2 regions of the Pseudoalteromonas sp. 2CM41L genome follow, and region 1 is predicted to be linked to the other one. Evidence: predicted binding sites of a transcription regulator. Region 1 holds the regulator's gene; the other holds the start of a gene.
What was found. Region 1 encodes LexA, which represses DNA repair genes until DNA is damaged. Its sites were predicted from a motif close to TACTGTATNNNNATACAGTA; they were not measured.
Positions count from the first base shown of each region.

Region 2: the regulator LexA is predicted to act here: its motif matches at 2,464-2,483, upstream of ruvC (crossover junction endodeoxyribonuclease RuvC).

Region 1 covers NZ_JALNTN010000013.1:29,594-42,201, reverse strand. Annotated here, with positions in the region: gene MTF64_RS14595 (COX15/CtaA family protein) at 1-549, opposite strand, end outside; gene MTF64_RS14590 (hypothetical protein) at 580-1,074, opposite strand; gene MTF64_RS14585 (SURF1 family protein) at 1,064-1,804, opposite strand; gene MTF64_RS19995 (DUF2909 domain-containing protein) at 1,819-2,130, shown strand; gene MTF64_RS14575 (cytochrome c oxidase subunit 3) at 2,030-2,905, opposite strand; gene MTF64_RS14570 (cytochrome c oxidase assembly protein) at 2,941-3,471, opposite strand; gene ctaD (cytochrome c oxidase subunit I) at 3,471-5,063, opposite strand; gene coxB (cytochrome c oxidase subunit II) at 5,063-6,199, opposite strand; gene lexA (transcriptional repressor LexA) at 6,672-7,289, opposite strand; gene MTF64_RS14550 (hotdog fold thioesterase) at 7,467-7,907, shown strand; gene MTF64_RS14545 (hypothetical protein) at 7,918-8,298, opposite strand; gene MTF64_RS14540 (Rho termination factor N-terminal domain-containing protein) at 8,527-8,781, shown strand; gene MTF64_RS14535 (hypothetical protein) at 8,925-9,641, shown strand; gene MTF64_RS14530 (VOC family protein) at 9,616-9,966, opposite strand; gene MTF64_RS14525 (endonuclease) at 10,093-10,752, shown strand; gene MTF64_RS14520 (S41 family peptidase) at 10,861-12,480, shown strand; gene MTF64_RS14515 (hypothetical protein) at 12,480-12,608, shown strand, end outside.
Region 2 covers NZ_JALNTN010000005.1:34,785-40,644, reverse strand. Annotated here, with positions in the region: gene ruvB (Holliday junction branch migration DNA helicase RuvB) at 255-1,262, opposite strand; gene ruvA (Holliday junction branch migration protein RuvA) at 1,270-1,887, opposite strand; gene ruvC (crossover junction endodeoxyribonuclease RuvC) at 1,890-2,414, opposite strand; gene MTF64_RS08560 (FtsX-like permease family protein) at 2,543-5,044, opposite strand; gene MTF64_RS08555 (ABC transporter ATP-binding protein) at 5,034-5,747, opposite strand; gene MTF64_RS08550 (arylesterase) at 5,748-5,860, shown strand, end outside.

The DNA of each region.
Region 1 (12,608 bases):
CAACACAGTCAATGCAACTAAGCTCAATGAAAAATAGCCTTTAGCGCTACTATCTCCGCCCTCTATGGGTTTAGTAGTTAAACGTAGGTATAAAAGAGTGATTAGCGATAAAATACTAAATCCCCCCAGCAAATGCCCCATCACAATAAGTGGTTGTAAGTTCATAGTAACGGTCCACATACCCAGCGCAGCCTGAAATATAACTAACAATAATAAGGCTAGCGGTAATTTAACCGGCGTGTTTGAGTAATGGCGCTTTACAAAAGCCAATACGAATAGCGCTAAAATAAGCAACCCCAGCGCGCCTGCAAAGTAACGGTGGATCATTTCTTTCCACGCTTTGGCGGTTTCAAACATCATATCTGGATAACTTTGGGTAGCTAGTGCGATATCGGCTTCATGCTTTGGTACAGTTAAAAAGCCATAGCAACCGGGCCAATCAGGACAACCAAGCCCTGCGTCACTTAAACGTGTATAAGCACCTAGCCCTACCACCAACAGCGCAAGTAACCCCGTTGCAAGTACCCAGTTTTTATAATTTTTATACATAGGAATCTCCCATTAACAATGCGCTATTAATTAGCTTGAACGAGAATAATTAAGCAGTTTTTTTAAATCTTTTAATAAACCTTTTTGCACTAAACGGTTTTCTTGTGGCTGCTCTTTAAACGGATACTCAAGCACCACTAACCCCATATGATCGATTAAATATAAGCTAGCGGGCTGCAAATTTTGTTGCGCGTTAAAGGTTTTCCAAGGAATGTTTTTAACTTTAGGCGCCCCCATTACAGCCATATCAACCTTGCCCTGATTTTTTCCTAAGGCGATATATAAGTTATCAAGCGCATTGAGCTGCTCATTGCACGAAGCATTACATTTATTGGAGTAATTAAGCGCAATTGTCCATTGCTTAGGGTTGTGCTGCTGCCAGTTTTCAAGCTTTACTTCGCGCTGTAAAAACTCGCCATTATTGGTAATTGCGCTCGGCAACCAGTCTAGTTTTAGCGCACCGTATGCAAGTACTAGCGGTACAGCGCAACATACAACAAACAAAACTAAGGGGTTATTTTTCATTGTTAGTCCTCTTTTTACTGGCAAAAATGGCCACCACTACGCAGGCTAAGGCTATTAAAAACCATTGCACTGCATACGCTTGGTGCTTTTGCGGACTCATCACCACCGCTTTATAATGCGGTATAGCTAGCACATCTCCTGCACCTTGACGATAAGCCATAAAATTAAATAACGATTGATTACTCTGCTCACTTAGCTTTTGTAAATCTATTGATTGAATTCGTTTTTGAAGGTCTTGTTTTGTCGAATTGGTTTGTAAGTTAAAGCTCGTTAAATTTCGCTCTTTTATCTGCGCTTTAAACGTAATATTACGTTTAGGAAGTTGGATGTTAGGTAATTCGCTGCGTGAAATAGGCGCTTTTACCCACCCTAAATTAACGAGTAAAGCGTCACTTGCTTGGCTTGGCTTAAATAACACCAATAAGTCGTAACCGACTTGCCCTTGGTAAACTTGGTTATCTAAAAGCCAGTATTGCTGATTTATTATTTTTCCGACAAGCTCAACCACTACACCTGTTTTATTCCACTTTGAAGGCATTGCCTGTAATTGCTGCCAGCTCATTACGCCTTGGGTTTGCATGTTAGCTATAGCTGTTAACTGTTGCTGCTTTTGATCAGCCCTTGCTAATTGCCAATACCCTAAACGTACACATACCAGCACCACAGCTACCACAACGCAAAGTGCGATAAATGAGCTAAGCTTTTGTTTACGCCTTAAAATTAACTGCATAAAGGGTCAACCCAGTGATTATTAAAATTATTATTGTGCTGCTGTTACTATTTATACTTTTCAACTTGTTTAGAGCGCTATTTATTATGGTGACCGATAAATCTGGCGGTCGGCCTATGTCGCATTTTTTAGGCCGTCGCGTGCTGTTTTCTGTGGTGGTTTTGGTGATGGTGATAGCCGCTGTAAAACTTGGTTTTATAAAGGCTAATCACTCACCATTAGCCGTTACAACACATACACAAAAACAAATAAACACAGCCACACCACATCAACAAAATGCCAATACCAAGCCGCTGCTTGAAACGCAAAATGTTTATCTTTCGTAAAGTGGCCTTTTAAAATACGCACAAATACAACAAACAAAATGATGGCGCCAAGGGTCACATGCATGCCATGAAAACCTGTCAGCAAAAAGAATGTATTCCCGTAAATGCCTGCGTCTAGTGTTAAGTTTAAGTCGTTGTAGGCATAAATATATTCTTCTACCTGCAATGCTAAAAAGCACACACCCAATAAAATGGTTGCCCCTAGCATCACTTTTAGCGGTTTACGCTTATTGTTTTCAATGGCTACGTGAGCAAAATGCAAAGTAACCGAAGACGCTAATAAAATAAGCGTATTAATAAGGGGTAAGCCTTGCCACCCCATAGCTTGCGTGGTTTCACCTGCTGGTGTGGTTAGTAGTGGCCATACGGCCTCAAAGGTAGGCCAAAGCACCTCGTTGGTCATCGCATTATTCCCAGCGCCGCCAAGCCAAGGCACCGACAGTATGCGGGCGTAAAATAATGCGCCAAAAAAGGCCATAAAAAACATAACTTCAGAGAATATAAACCAGCTCATTCCTTGTCGAAATGAGCGGTCCATTTGCGCTGAATATAAGCCCTGATCAGACTCGCTAATTACATTTTTAAACCAGCTAAAAATCATATACAGCAGCACTGCAATGCCTGCATATAGCAAGTACACACCGCTGCCCCCTTCACTTTCTAAGTTCATGACTGTTAAAGCCGCACCCACTGCAATAAAAAATAACGCCACCGCGCCCACTATGGGCCAAGGACTTTGCTCAGGTACGTAGTAGTTTTCATAATCTTGATTCATGTTACTTGCTCCTAGTTTTACACTAGTCATGCAGGCTAGTTATTACTTGCTACTAGCTGCTCACTAATATCAAATACGGTGTACGATAAAGTTAGCTCTTCTACATCGCTCGGCAGTGCGGTATCAACATAAAAAAGCAGCTTAAACTCAAGCTCTTCACCCGCTTTTAGGGGTTGTTGATCAAAGCAAAAGCACGCTATTTTATGTAAGTACTTGGCTGCCTTTCCGGGCGATACAGAAGGTACCGCTTGCATTACTTTATCAATATCACTGGTGTTTTTTGCGCTAAACATTACCTCACGCATGGCACCTGGTTTCACATCAACACTGTATTCTTTAGATTTAACAATAAACGGCGCACCACTTTGCGCATGGGTTGTAAAGCTCACACCTATTTCTCGATTTTGTGCAACCTGTGTACTTTGTTTAGCTTGCTCAAGCGACGGCTTGCCATTAAGCCCAGTTATGTCGCAGAACACGTCATATAAGGGCACTAAGGCAAATGCAAAAGCAAACATACCTATACAAATAAGAATTAGGCGCTTTAATAGCGGTGCATGTGTCATTATTTAATTTCCGGCGGCGTAGAAAAAGTATGATACGGCGCAGGAGAGTCCACTTCCCACTCTAAACCTTCAGCACCATCCCATACTTTTGCAGGGACTTTATCGCCCCCTCGGGCACATTTAATTACCACAGCCACAAAGAGTAACTGCGATAAACCAAAGGCAAACCCACCTATGCTTATGATTGCGTTAAAATCAGCAAACTGCAGGGCGTAATCGGGAATACGGCGCGGCATACCTGCCAGCCCTACAAAATGCATAGGGAAAAACAATACATTTACGCTTACCAGCGATAACCAAAAATGCCACTTAGCCAAGGCAATGTTGTACATGTTGCCCGTCCACTTAGGCAGCCAATAATAAGCCCCCGCCATAATCGAAAATATTGCCCCCGTAACTAACACGTAATGAAAGTGCGCCACCACAAAGTAAGTATCGTGATACTGAAAATCAGCAGGCGTTATAGCCAACATCAGCCCCGAAAAGCCCCCTAAAGTAAACAGCACAATAAAGGCAATACTAAATAGCATGGGCACTTCAAAACTTATTGACCCTCGCCACATAGTGGCTACCCAGTTAAATACTTTTACCCCTGTAGGCACCGATATCAGCATGGTCGCGTACATAAAAAATAGCTCGCCAGCAACGGGCATACCGGTCGTAAACATATGATGTGCCCACACTATAAAGCTCAGTAATGCAATAGAGGAGGTTGCGTAAACCATTGAGGCATAACCAAATAGTTTTTTACGTGAGAATGTAGGCACTATGGTCGAAATAATACCAAAGGCGGGTAAAATCATGATGTACACTTCGGGATGGCCAAAAAACCAAAATATGTGCTGAAACATCACCGGATCGCCGCCACCTGCCGCATCAAAAAAGCTGGTTCCAAAGTATTTATCGGTGAGCACCATAGTGACCGCTCCGGCCAGTACGGGCATAACAGCAATTAATAAAAATGCGGTTATTAGCCATGTCCAAACAAATAATGGTAGTTTCATCCATGTCATGCCTGGGGCACGTAAATTAACAATGGTCACAATTACGTTTATTGCGCCCATAATTGAGCTAATCCCCATAATGTGCACTGCAAACACAAACATTGCAGTGTTGTCGTTACTATACGTTGTTGAAAGCGGCGCATAGAACGTCCAGCCAAATGCGGGGCCGCCTCCAGGCATTAATAACGAGGCCAATAAAATTAAAAAAGCGAAGGGTAAAATCCAAAAGCTCCAGTTGTTCATTCTGGGCAGCGCCATATCTGGCGCACCAATCATGAGCGGTACCATCCAGTTAGCAAGCCCCGTAAAGGCTGGCATAACAGCACCAAACACCATAATTAAACCGTGTACTGTGGTCATTTGGTTAAAAAAGTGTGGGTCTACCAATTGTAATCCTGGCTGAAATAACTCAGCCCGAATAACCATGGCCATTGCACCGCCAATTAAAAACATAGTCAGCGAAAAAATTAAGTACATGCTGCCAATATCTTTATGGTTTGTTGTGTATAACCAACGTTTAAACCCTTTGGCTGGGTGATGGCCGTGGTGAGCGTCATTGGCGTTAGGTTGTTCTACTATGCTACTCATTAGTTCGCCTCCGCATCAAGTGCTGCCTGAATTTCACTAGGTTGGATGACATCACCCGTTTCATTACCCCACGCATTACGTTTATAGGTAATTACCGCTGCAAGTTGTTTAATTGAGAGCTGCTTTGCAAATGCCTGCATTGCAGTTCCTGGGCGGCCATGAATCACTACATCAATGTGATCTTTTATATCACCCAAAACAATGGGGCTGCCTTTTAACGCAGGAAATACGCCCGGTAGCCCCATACCTGTAGGTTGATGACACGCAGCGCAACTTGCCATATACACTTGCTCACCTAGTGTCATTAGCTCTTCTTTAGGAATTGTTGTCTCAAGCAATGCTGCATCAGCAAGTGCGGCTTTTTGCTTAGCTTGCTTAGCATCTGCAAGCCATGCGTTAAAATCCTCTTGCGATTTAGCTTCAACCACCACGGGCATAAAACCATGATCTTTACCGCACAGCTCTGCACACTGTCCTCGGTAAATACCTTCTTCGTTAATGTTGGTCCACGTTTCGTTGATAAACCCCGGATTGGCATCTTTTTTAACGGCAAAATCGGGTACCCACCAAGAGTGGATAACATCATCAGAGGTCATTAAAAAACGCACCTTTCGATTAATTGGCAGTACTAAAGGTTTATCAACCTCAAGTAAATAATTAGGGTTTTTATTAGCAAGGTTGGCTATTTCGTCTTGAGGGGTAGATAAAATAGAGTAAAACTCTACGTCTTCGCCCATATATTCATAATGCCACTTCCACTGTGACCCTGTAATTTTAATGGTTAAGTCAGCCTTACTGGCATCTTCCATCGCAATGAGGGTTTTAGTGGCAGGGATTGCCATGGCAATTAAAATAACAAACGGAATGGCAGTCCAAAGAATTTCTACTTTGGTACTTTCATGAAATTGGGCAGGAACTGCCCCTTTAGATTTACGGTGATGAATCAGTGCCCAAAACATTATTGCGAACACTATCACCCCAATCACACAACATATTAAAAATATGGTCATGTGTAGCTGATATACATTATTACTTATATCGGTTACGCCCTTGCGCATATTGTATTGGCTATTAGCCAGCACTTGCTGCGGGAACATAATCAACACAAGCCACAAGGTAGAGGTCAGTTTACCCATGTGACGGCTCCTTTGATGCTATTGCGAATGCAAAGCGAAGAGGCATACGGCTTAAACGCCAATTCGTTATTTTTATTTTTTAACCAATCTTATTTTTGATTGGTATCGCTAGGACAACAAAAGGTTTGTGTATATTGTGTGTTCTCATAACTAAAAAGCTGTGAGTTATTGTTAGTCCAGCACATTAATGATTAGCTAAAAAACGTACAACAAGCAAGTTTTAGTATAAAAAACAATCAAGTGATATTTTAAAATTGACTAAATGACGGCGTATTAAATTGTTATTTAACAGCCAAGATACGAGCAAAATTAAGGGATGTAACACGCTTAGGAAGATAAAAGTATGAGTGAAAAAAAGTTTACAGCCTAAATAATTTTAGGGCGTTTTGAGATGGCGGAAGGTTTGTTTTTAAAACAAAAATGCACACTAAAAAGTGCGCATTTATAGATATTACTTAAAAATAGTTAAAAATTACATCCAATCGGCATTTCTTATTACGCCAACGGCTAACCCTTCAATATTAAAAGATTCGTTTTCAAGGTCTACTTCAATTGGCGTAAACTCTTCGTTTTCGGCGTGTAATAATACTTTTCGACCTGCTTTTTCTAGGCGTTTTACGGTTACGTCTTCATCTACTCGTGCAACCACAACTTGGCCGTTTTCTGCTGTTTGAGTACGGTGCACAGCAAGTAAGTCGCCATCCATAATACCTATATCTTTCATACTCATGCCGTTAACACGCAGTAAAAAGTCGGCGGCTGGTTTAAACATAAGTGGGTCTATTTTACAGTGACTCTCAACATGTTCTTGCGCCAAAATAGGCGAACCCGCTGCAACTCTACCTATTAATGGTAGCCCTAGTTGCTCAGGCTCTTCTTCTTCAACCAATTGAATACCACGGCTTGCGCCTGGTTTCATTTTAATAACACCTTTTTTGGCAAGCGCTTTTAAGTGCTCTTCTGCGGCATTGGCACTTTTAAAACCGAGTGTTTGCGCAATTTCGGCACGTGTAGGAGGCATACCAGTGTCTTTAATAAAAACTTTTATTAGTTCGAGTATTTGAGCTTGGCGTTTAGTTAATGGTCGCATACAACTGGTTTTCCATACAGTACATTTAACTGTGAGTATATACAGTTAAATAAAAATCGCAAATTTAAATTGTGCTTTAAAATAGCTAAATACACCGCACCTGGATAAATTTTAGGTAATTACAGACGTTCAGTATTTAAAATGCTATAAATTTGCTTTCAATATAAAGGAGTAATTATGAGTATTTGGCATCAACCCATTACATTAGAGCTTTGCAAACAGTTAGATGAGGGAATAAACGGCCAAGGCACGCTAATGAAAACCATGGGCATAGAAATAACCGAAATAGGAGATGATTACCTGGTGGCTACCATGCCTGCTATTCCTGAGCATCATAATCCTATTGGTATGGTACATGGTGGCGCAAATGTGGTACTTGCCGAAACCGTAGCAAGCTACGCCGCTAACTTTGTCGTGGACTTTACAAAATTTTATTGTGTTGGACAGGAAATTAGCGCCAGCCACCTAAAGGCCTCTCGAAATGGCACTTTAACCGCCGTTACTCGTGCATTTCATATTGGTAAGCGCAGTTCTGTATGGGAAATAAAAATAACCAATAGCCGCGGCGAGCTTTGCTGCGTATCAAAAATGACCGCAGCGGTTGTCGAGCGCAAATAATTAACTATGGCTACTTTTCGATAGGGTAAATTGTTATTTCCATACCAGCGCCAATGGCAGATATACGTAGCAGTGTATCTGCATGTAGAGCTTGGTTAAAACACTTAGGTGACGTGCCCGACTCAAAGCCTATATCAAACGTTCTGCGCGAACAGCTTAGCCACTGCTTAAGCGCATTACGTGAACACGACTCTATTAATTCACATAAGTGGTTGATTGCTTTGTCTGGCGTGGTTATATCACCTGAGGCTTCAATACGCGCCAATTGACGATATTCGTCTTTGTCATAATGCAAAACCATCGCGTTTTTCTTTAAGTCTGCCACCAGGGCGCTAATATCTTGTTTAGACTCAAGCTCTAGATCTACATTTAAAAATTGAATTTCCGACATTGTCTGCTTTTTACCCTCTTATAGTTTCATCGCAAACTTTAACGCAGTTTTACTTTTATACCAAATCAACTAAGCGCTAAACATGGCTTTATTAATAGAAAATACCTGTTTAAACGCCATTGGCACCTAATTTGCCTTATAAAACGGGTTAGGCTAGTTACGCTTAATTTTACCGTTTATGTATGAAAGTTATACACACTCTGTGTAATTAAACGCTTCAGGAGGACAATTATGGTAGATCATGGCCCGCAAATTAAAAACGACGATCAGTACGATGCGCTTCGAGATGAAGGCATGAGCAAACAAAAAGCCGCGCGCATTGCTAATAGCAATACTCATAAAACCGCTGTTAAAGGCGGCAAAGCCTCAAAGTATGAGCAGCGCACTAAAAAGCAGCTGTACAATAAAGCTAAAGAGCTCGGTATTAGTGGCCGCTCTAAAATGAGCAAACAAGGGCTAATAAATGCCTTACGTGAGCATTAAACACAGCCTCACTGATTTTTTACCGCTCCTTTTTATTATTTTTATAAAGTTAGAGTAAGCTTATGAATAACTGCGACAAAATGCCGCAGTAAAAGCATGGGCTGCTGTAATACACTAACGCTAAAAATAATAAGAAGCACAAAATGAAAAAACAACTATTTAAGCGCGCTCGAAAACTACATAAGTGGCTAGGCTATTTACTTGCCTTACAAATTTTAGCTTGGCTTTTAGGCGGCTTAGTAATGAGCGCGATACCACTTGAATACGTACACGGTAAGCACCTTGCTAAGCGCACACTTACAAACCCATTTACTCAAGCAGACTACCCCACATCACTCGATAATATTACTGCCCAAGTGCCTAACCCCACGCAAATAGTGTTTGAGCACTTTTTAACAACCCCGCTTATTACTGTTATTAATACTGACGAGCAGCAAAGCTTTAATGGTTTAACGGGGCGCCCTTTTCAGCCACCGACTAAAATACAAATTACCGCTAATGCACAAGCGCATTTACTCATCGACGCTAAGCCAATTAGCACAACACTTTTAAAACAAGGCACTCGAGAGGTGGGATACAAAACAAATGTGTGGCAAGTACAATTTAACGACACCTTTAATACCACGCTGTATTTAAATGCAATTAACGGTAAAGTTATCACCGTTCGCAGCACACTATGGCGCATATTTGACTTTTTTTGGATGCTACACATAATGGATTACGACGAGCGAGAAGATTTTAACAACCCGCTTCTCATCAGTTTTGCAGCCACCAGCGTACTATTTTGTTTATGCGGTATTATTTTATTAATACAAAACGTTAGGCTAAAAAAACTTACACGTGTTGGTCAATCAAAATAGGGTTGCCGTCTGGGTCGGTAATAATAAAACTTTTATCACCCACAGGTTCAACCTGGATATGAGCGTTTTGAAAATATTCGCTAAGCGCATCAACATCCTTAAACTCTGTAACGGTTTGTGCGTTTTGATCCCAGCCAGGATTGAAGGTCAGCATGTTTTTATCAAACATACCCGAGAACAAGCCAATTAAATGCTCACCGTTTTTCATCACTAGCCAGTTTTGCTCTATCTCACCTGCAAACTCGCTAAAGCCCAACTTTTCGTAAAACGCTTTTGAGGCTCTAATATCTTTAACTGTTAAACTTATTGAAAAAGCACCTAGCATAGTCATCTCCTCGCTATTTTTTATATCAGTATAGAGTGTACTAAGCATTGCGGATTAAAATTTGTTCAGGCTTTATCTTTTAGCAGCAAAACTTTAGACTAGCGCCTCCTGTAGTTCACGTATGTGATGGATATGCTTAAATTTATTTTGGCCTTTGTGGCTTGTTGTATTTGTTTTTCTGCATCGAGTGAAGAATTTACCCGTTTTTCAACGGCTAAAAGGCACTTAATTAAAACCCTACCCGAAAACGCCAAAAGCCTTTACTGCGGCTGCGACATTAAAAAACAAGGTAAAAAGCTAATCCCCGACCCTAGCAACTGTGGTTATATTCCACGTAATACGTTAACTTCCTCTGGCAAGGTTAATGTACGTGCACTGCGTATAGAGTGGGAGCATATAGTGCCGGCGTGGGAATTTGGTCACCAGTTACAATGCTGGCAAAACGGTGGTCGTAAAAACTGTCGCAAGGTCAGTGCTAAATTTAGAAAAATGGAAGCCGATATAAACAATTTAGCCCCTGCTATTGGCGAAATTAACGCAGATCGCTCTAACTATCGCTTTGGTATGCTTAGCGAAAACGCTACCCAATATGGCCGCTGCCAAGTAAAGGTTAACTTTAAACAACGCGTTGTAGAGCCTCCTTTTTATGCCCGTAAGCGCATTGCCGACACCTACGCCTATATGCAAAAAACATACGGCTTAAAAATATCAGACAAACAACAAAAACTATTTGATGCCTGGCAAAAACAAGCATTTGCAGATAAAAGCAGCGCAAGTAAGCTGTAGCACACCTAAGTGTATACACTCATTTACATAATTTAGGGGCGAATACGTTGAATAAATGAGCGGGTGTTGTAGTATTTTAAACAACTTATTTACAAAAAGTAGTTTTGTATGTTTAAAAATAATAAAGCAACACTCGCTATTATTGCTGCACTTTCAAGCCTAACGCTTGTGGGCTGTGGCGGTGGTAGCAGCATGAATGAAACGCCCGACCCAGTCGTCACCCCCCCTGCTAGTTCAGCCCCAACTTGGACGGCAGGTGTATTTGAGCCATCGGAGGAGTTAAAAAACTTTTGCGAAAACCCACGCACAGGTAACGATCCGTTTAATAATAATGAGCCTTACCCAGACCAAGCCGGTTCGGCCCTTTACGAAAAGCTTTGGCTTCGCTCGTGGAGCGACGAAACCTACCTTTGGTATGATGAAATAGCCGATAACGACCCTGAAAACTTTGCTACAGTGGCCGATTATTTTGCCCAACTAAAAACCGAAGAACTAACCGACTCTGGTGCTAAAAAAGATAATTTTCATTTTTCAGAGCCTTCTGAGGACTACTTTCAAGAAGCGCAATCAGGTGTAACCTCAGGCTATGGTATAAATTGGGCATTTATTGGCGACCCAGCTGATAGAATTTTACGTGTTGCCTATCTAGAAGACGACTCACCAGCAAGCCAAATTGGTTTTCAACGTGGCGATACTGTACTTGAAGTTGATGGCGTAAGCATTAATACCAGCACACAAGCAGGCGTAGATACCTTAAACGAAGGATTATTTAGCCCCACTAATGGCGACTCGCACACCATCGTTGTGCGCAGTAACGATGGCGCTGAAAAAACCTTTAACGTAACTGCCGGCAACATAGAGCAAACACCGGTACAAAACGTAAAAACCATTACCACTGCAAATGGCACTAGCGTAGGGTACATGCAGTTTAATAGCCATATAGGTATTGCCCAAGAAGGCTTAATTGCTGCCGTTAATAAATTTAAAACCGATAACGTAGAAGAGCTTGTTATCGACTTTAGATATAACGGAGGCGGTTTATTAGCGCTTTCTTCGCAGCTGGCTTACATGGTGGCGGGCAGCGCCAACATTCAAAACCGTATTTATTACCAAACTCAGCAAAACGATAAACAACCGGTAGAGTCGCCTTTTCCGTTTATAGATGAAGAAATTGATTACTCAACTTTTTTTAGCACTGGCGAAAGCCTCCCCGATTTAAACCTATCTAAGGTGTATGTGCTTAGTACATCGGGTACGTGTTCAGCCTCAGAAGCCTTTATTAATGGCTTAAAAGGCATTGACGCCGAGGTAGTGCTCATTGGCGACACAACCTGCGGTAAACCATACGGTTTTACCCCAACACATAACTGTGGCACCACCTATTACACCATTCAATTTAGCGGTATTAACAGTAAAGGGTTTGGTGAATATGCAGCAGGCTTTACGCCAACGCCTACACCACAGTTTGATGCTGATGTAAAAGGCTGTGTAGTCAGTGACGACTTTGATAATCAACTAGGCGATCCAAACGAAGGGATGCTCTCTACTGCGCTTTATCATATTGATAATAACGGCACGTGCCCTGTTAGCACCGCCTCTGCAAGTATTAAAACGCAAGTACAAAGCGCTGCTGGCGATAGCAAGCAGCTATTACCTTTAAACGCACCTAATAACGTTAACCGTGGCAATATGGATTTAACCTGGCCTACGTTAAATAAGGATAAGTAATGGCTAAACTACTGGCAATATTAACCTTATTATTTATTGGAGGCTGTAACAGTATGAGTAATGCCACTGCTAAGCCTGCACTACTTACCGAGGTAAACCCAGGCGTTATAGCCACGCTCCAGCAAGCG
Region 2 (5,860 bases), on a different contig from region 1:
TAATTTTCTTAATTAAGTGAGCTATGTTAAGGCTGGAAAAACGTGTTGATAGCTAGGCAAAAAATTTGCTATTTCGTTGTTCTTGGCAATTGCTCCTGCACTGCTATACCTTCTGCATTCAGTCGTAAATGAGAGTTTTTATCGCAGGTAGCGATACGTTTGCCTCGCAAAATGATTAAGTGTTATTGCAAATTGGTATTACATTTAACAGAGGAAGTAGCCCGCTACATTTTCTGTAACAGGCTAAAGAGGGGTTAATCTTGTTTGGGGAGTAAACCAAAGTGATGATACGCATTGTCTGACACAATTCGCCCGCGTGGTGTGCGCTGTATAAAACCTTGTTGAATTAAAAACGGCTCTATTACATCTTCAATGGTTTCTTTTTCTTCGCCTATGGCGGCGGCTAAATTATCAAGCCCTACAGGCCCACCCATAAATTTTTCGATAATGGCAAGTAAGTATTTACGGTCCATGTAATCAAACCCGCTTTTATCTACGTCAATCATATCAAGGGCAAGCTCGGCAACTGAGGCATTTACTGTACCATCTGATTTTACTTGCGTGTAATCGCGCACACGACGTAATAAGCGGTTTGCTATACGCGGTGTGCCTCGTGAGCGTTTTGCAATTTCGGTAGCGCCATCGTCGCACATTTGTAAATCTAGGTAATGTGCAGAGCGCCCCACTATATGCGATAGGTCAGCTACCGAGTAAAACTCTAAGCGCTGCACTATGCCAAAACGGTCTCTTAGTGGTGAGGTAAGTGAGCCTGCGCGTGTTGTCGCGCCAATAAGCGTAAACGGCGGTAAGTCTAATTTAATAGAGCGTGCAGCGGGGCCTTCACCAATCATAATATCGAGTTGGTAATCTTCCATTGCGGGGTAAAGTATTTCTTCAACTTGTGGGCTGAGTCTGTGTATTTCATCAATAAACAGCACGTCGCCTTCTTCAAGGTTGGTAAGCAATGCAGCAAGATCGCCGGCTTTTTCAAGTACTGGACCCGAAGTGGTTTTAATACTTACATTAAGCTCATTGGCAACAATATTAGCAAGCGTGGTTTTACCTAAGCCCGGCGGGCCAAATATTAATAGATGATCGAGCGCTTCACCGCGGCTGCGCGCTGCCTCTATAAATATTTCCATTTGCTGCTTAACATGCGGCTGACCTTTGTAGTCGGCTAAAAGCTTGGGCCTTATTGCGCGGTCTATGGTGTCTTCGTTGGTTTTTTCGCTCGCGTCAATTAAACGATCAGCTTCAATCATGGGTTACTCACAACATTGATTTTAAAGATTCTTTAATAAGAACCTCAGTAGACATATCGGGTTTACTTACCGATTTTACTGCTTTTTGCGCCTGTGGCAATTTATAACCAAGCGCGACAAGTGCCGATACTGCATCGTCTGCGGCATTATTGGCAATTGTTGCATCGCTAGGAGGCTCTATAACGGCATTATCGCTATATGGCGTAAATAAGTCGTTACCCCAATCTTTTAAGCGGTCTTTCATTTCAAGCACTAAACGCTCAGCGGTTTTTTTACCCACACCCGGTAATTTAACCAATGTTGTGGCATCTTCGTTGTTTACGCAACTAACAAATTGTTGCGCCGACATGCCCGACAAAATAGCTAGGCCTAGTTTAGGACCCACACCATTTGCTTTTAATAGTTCTCTAAAAAGCGCGCGCTCGGTTTTATTATTAAAGCCAAATAATAGTTGTGCGTCTTCGCGTACTACAAAGTGTGTGTACACTATGGCGTTTTCGCCAATATTGGGTAAGTCGTAAAAACAGGTCATGGGCATTTGTACTTCGTAGCCTACGCCGCTTACTTCTAATAAAATTTCAGGCGGTTGCTTTTCAACTAAAGTGCCATTTAAACGGCCAATCATATTTATTTCCTTAAACGTCCTCTAACGGTTTTGCTTGCGCTACCCGCTAGTTTTATTAAATTTTGTTCTGAGTGCGCATGGCAAATTGCAATGGCAAGCGCATCGGCCGCATCGGCTTGCGGTGTGCCAGGTAATTTTAAAATATTTTTTACCATGTGTTGCACTTGCGACTTATCGGCACCGCCATTACCTACCACGGCTTGTTTAATTTGCCGTGCTGAGTATTCAAATACGGGTAAGTCGGCCATAGAGGCTCCCACTATAGCGGCTCCTCGGGCTTGGCCAAGTTTTAGCGCGGCATCCGGGTTATGCGCCATGAATACTTTTTCTATGGCAAAGGTTTCGGGGGAGAACTGCTCTATTATTTGCGTGATCCCTTGGTAGATCATTTTTAATCGTATGGGGAACTCATGCTCGGCTAATTTAATGCACCCGCTTCCTAAATAGGTAAATTTAGCGCCTTGATGCGCAACCACACCATAACCGGTTAAACGCGAACCTGGGTCTATCCCTAAAATAATGGCCAAACAGCACACTCATTATTGTTATTTTTCAATAACGGTAATAATGCCAGAGCACTGTATAAATTACCAGTGGCGAGTAAAAACAAAAACGCCCGCAACTTAGTGCGGGCGTTTAGCGTTAAAAGTATAGCTTAGGTTAAAGCACGTACTAAGCCTTGGGTATTTTGTTTAAGTTTACGGGCAATCATAAAGTAGCCAAGCGCGGCTACAAACACCCCGCCCGACACTGGCCCTATTAGCCAAATTGCCGGGTGCAACTTACCGGCTAAGTCAAACATTTGCTGCTGAACAATCAATAAGGCTATATCACTAAATAATGCGGCTACAAACCCAGCTAAGCCACCTAATAGCAAAAACTCATAAAGCGTCGCATTTTTTATTAACCGCCCTTTGGCGCCTAAAGTTCGCAGTATTACTATTTCTTGCATTCGCTCGCCAAGGCTCGCTTGCACCTGAGATATAAGCACTAATGCACCACACAAAACCACAATAGCAAGCACAAAGCCAATAGCTAACGACACCTGCTCAATGGTTGATTGTATTTGCTTAACAAAGTTATCTACATCGATGGCGGTAATGGTTGGATAAGTGCGCAGTAACTGGCTAAACGCTTTCTTTTGCTCTGGCTCTATACGCACAGATGAAATATACGTTGCCGGAAAATCTTTTAGCACATCGGGGCTTAAAATAATAAAAAAGTTAGGTTTTAGCGTCGCCCAATTTACTTTACGCACACTGGTAATTTTGGCGTCAAATGATTGCGCACCAATTAAAAATGTTAAAGTGTCGCCTATTTCTACGTCTAGGCGCTCCAGCATAGACTCCTCAACCGATGCCTCACCCACTGCGCCTTCGCCAAACCACTGCCCTTGCACAATTTCGTTTTGGGCTGGCACATTATCAAGCCAGGTTAGATTAAGCTCACGGCCTATGCCTGAACGCGCTTCTTCATCTTTTTTCTCGTTATCTTGCAACGACACTTTACGCGCAACAAGCTCGCCATTTACCGCATTTACTCGCCCACGAATGGTCGGATAAAAATCCGAAACTAAAATATCGTTCTCTGCTAGGTAATTATTTACAGGCTCAAGTTCGTTTTGTGTAATATTAACTAAAAATGCATTAGGCGCATCGGCGGGTAATTGAGACTGCCAATCTGAGATCATGTCATTTTTAAGCACAATCAAAAACAATAGCAATTTTATCGCCAATGAAAAGCTAATAAGCTGCACCGCATTTACGTTGGCACGCTTTTGTATAGAAGCAATAGCTAACGACCAACTGTTGCCTGGTTTTAAGCCTAATTTACGACCACCGCCAAATATTAGTTTTGAAATAACAAACAAAACCGCAATCAAAGCAAGCGTAGAGACAAATAAAATAAGCGTTATTTTAATGTTGTTACTAAATAACCACATTAATAAAAACACCGTAAGCGCGCTTAAACCTAAGTGCACACGGCTTACCGCTAGTCTGTCGCCTAAATTACGGCGCAATACTCTAAGCGGTGGAATATCAAATAAATCAAGCAGTGGCTTAATAGAGAACATAACTGCACATATAACGCCTGTGCTAATGGCCACCAGCCAAGGTTTAAATCCGGCGGCAGGTAAGCTCATATCCATGCTTTTTGCTAAATAACCAGTGGCTATTTCTTGCAAACCGTAGCCTATGGCTAAACCCACAATAACCGCTAAAGCACACACCATGAGTAAGTGCATAAAATATATTTTACGGATTAATGCACGGCTTCCGCCAAGGGTTTTCATCATTGCTACGGGGTCGTATTGGCGCTCACAATAACGCTTTGCCGACACAGCAATAGCAACCGTAGCCAAAATAATGCCCAGCAAACCTGCCAGTAATAAAAAGCTTTCGGCACGGTTTAAGCTATTTGATATGGGCGACTGCCTATCTTTTACGCCATACCAACGTTGGTTTTCAGCCATTTGCGGCTTTAACCATTCATAAAACCGGGTTATATCTGATTCATCGCCTGCATAAAGCTGGCGATAATTTACTCGGCTGCCAGGTTGAATAACCTCAGTTTTTGCTACATCGGCAATATTTATAAGCACTCTGCGGCTGCTCGAAAATACATTAAACGGCGCATCTGGCTCTTCAACCACCACTTTTTCTACATTAAATACTGCTGCGCCTAGCTCTACTTGGCTGCCAATATCAATATTTAAGCTGTAAAAAACCGATTCACTTAGCCACACATTGCCAGGCTTTGGGCCGCCCTGCGCTACTTGTGTTTCACCAAGCAATGATGATTTTACTTTTAACTCGCCTTTTAACGGGTATTCGTTAGACGCCGCTTTTACCGAGGTAAATTGCATCTCGTCGTTGGCAAATAACATGGTATCAAAGTAGATCATTTGCGCAGTTTGTAAGTTTTCTTGTTTGGCTTTGCTAATAAACGCCGTGTCTAGCTCATGGGCGCTTGCCAGTACTCTATCTGCGGCGATAAACGCGCTACTTTTTTGCGCTATGCTTTGTGCTATTCGCTCAGTGACCATAGACAGTGTAAGCACCGTTAATACCGCCAGCGCAATGGCGGCACTAATTACCGTTAGTTCGCCGCGGCGAAATTCACGCGCAAATAATTTAAGTGCTAACTTAGCCCACATTCGCTACGTCCTCTTTTGAGTTTTTAACTAAGCAGCCCGCTTCAATTTGTACAATATGCTGGCACTTTTGCGCGAGTGCTTCATCGTGAGTTACTAAAATTAGCGTTGTGCCGTGCTGCTGGTTTAAATCAAATAATAGTGACTCCACCATTTTGCCGTTTTTACTGTCTAAATTTGCAGAGGGCTCATCGGCAAATAAAATTTTAGGTGTGCCAATAAAAGCGCGGGCAATGGCTACACGTTGCTGCTCACCACCAGAGAGTTGCGATGGGTAATGGTCAATACGATGGCTCAGCCCCACTTTTTCTAATAGGGCTAGAGCTTGCTCTTTGGCATCGCTTTCGCCAGCGAGCTCTGCCGGCAACATCACGTTTTCAAGTGCGGTTAAGCTTTGTACCAACATAAAAGATTGAAATACAAAACCTACTTTTTCAGCACGCAATGCCGCGCGTTGCTCTTCATCTAATTTATGTAGCGGCTCGCCATCAAGGGTAATTTCACCACTGCTGGCGGTATCTAGCCCCGCTAATAAACTTAATAACGTGGATTTTCCTGAGCCAGAGGTGCCAACAATAGCAACTGACTCGCCATGCTTGACATTAAAGCTGATGTCGCTGAGGATGGGCAACTCACCTTCGAAGGTAGAAACTACTTTAGACAAACCATTTACTTGAATAATATTTAATTGAGAAAGCGCTGACATATGACTCATTCAATCCTACGTTTTGTATTCGTTTTATTTTTAGTTATCAAACCACTTAGTGCGGCGGCCGACAACACGATTTTAATACTTGGAGACAGTTTAAGTGCAGCCTA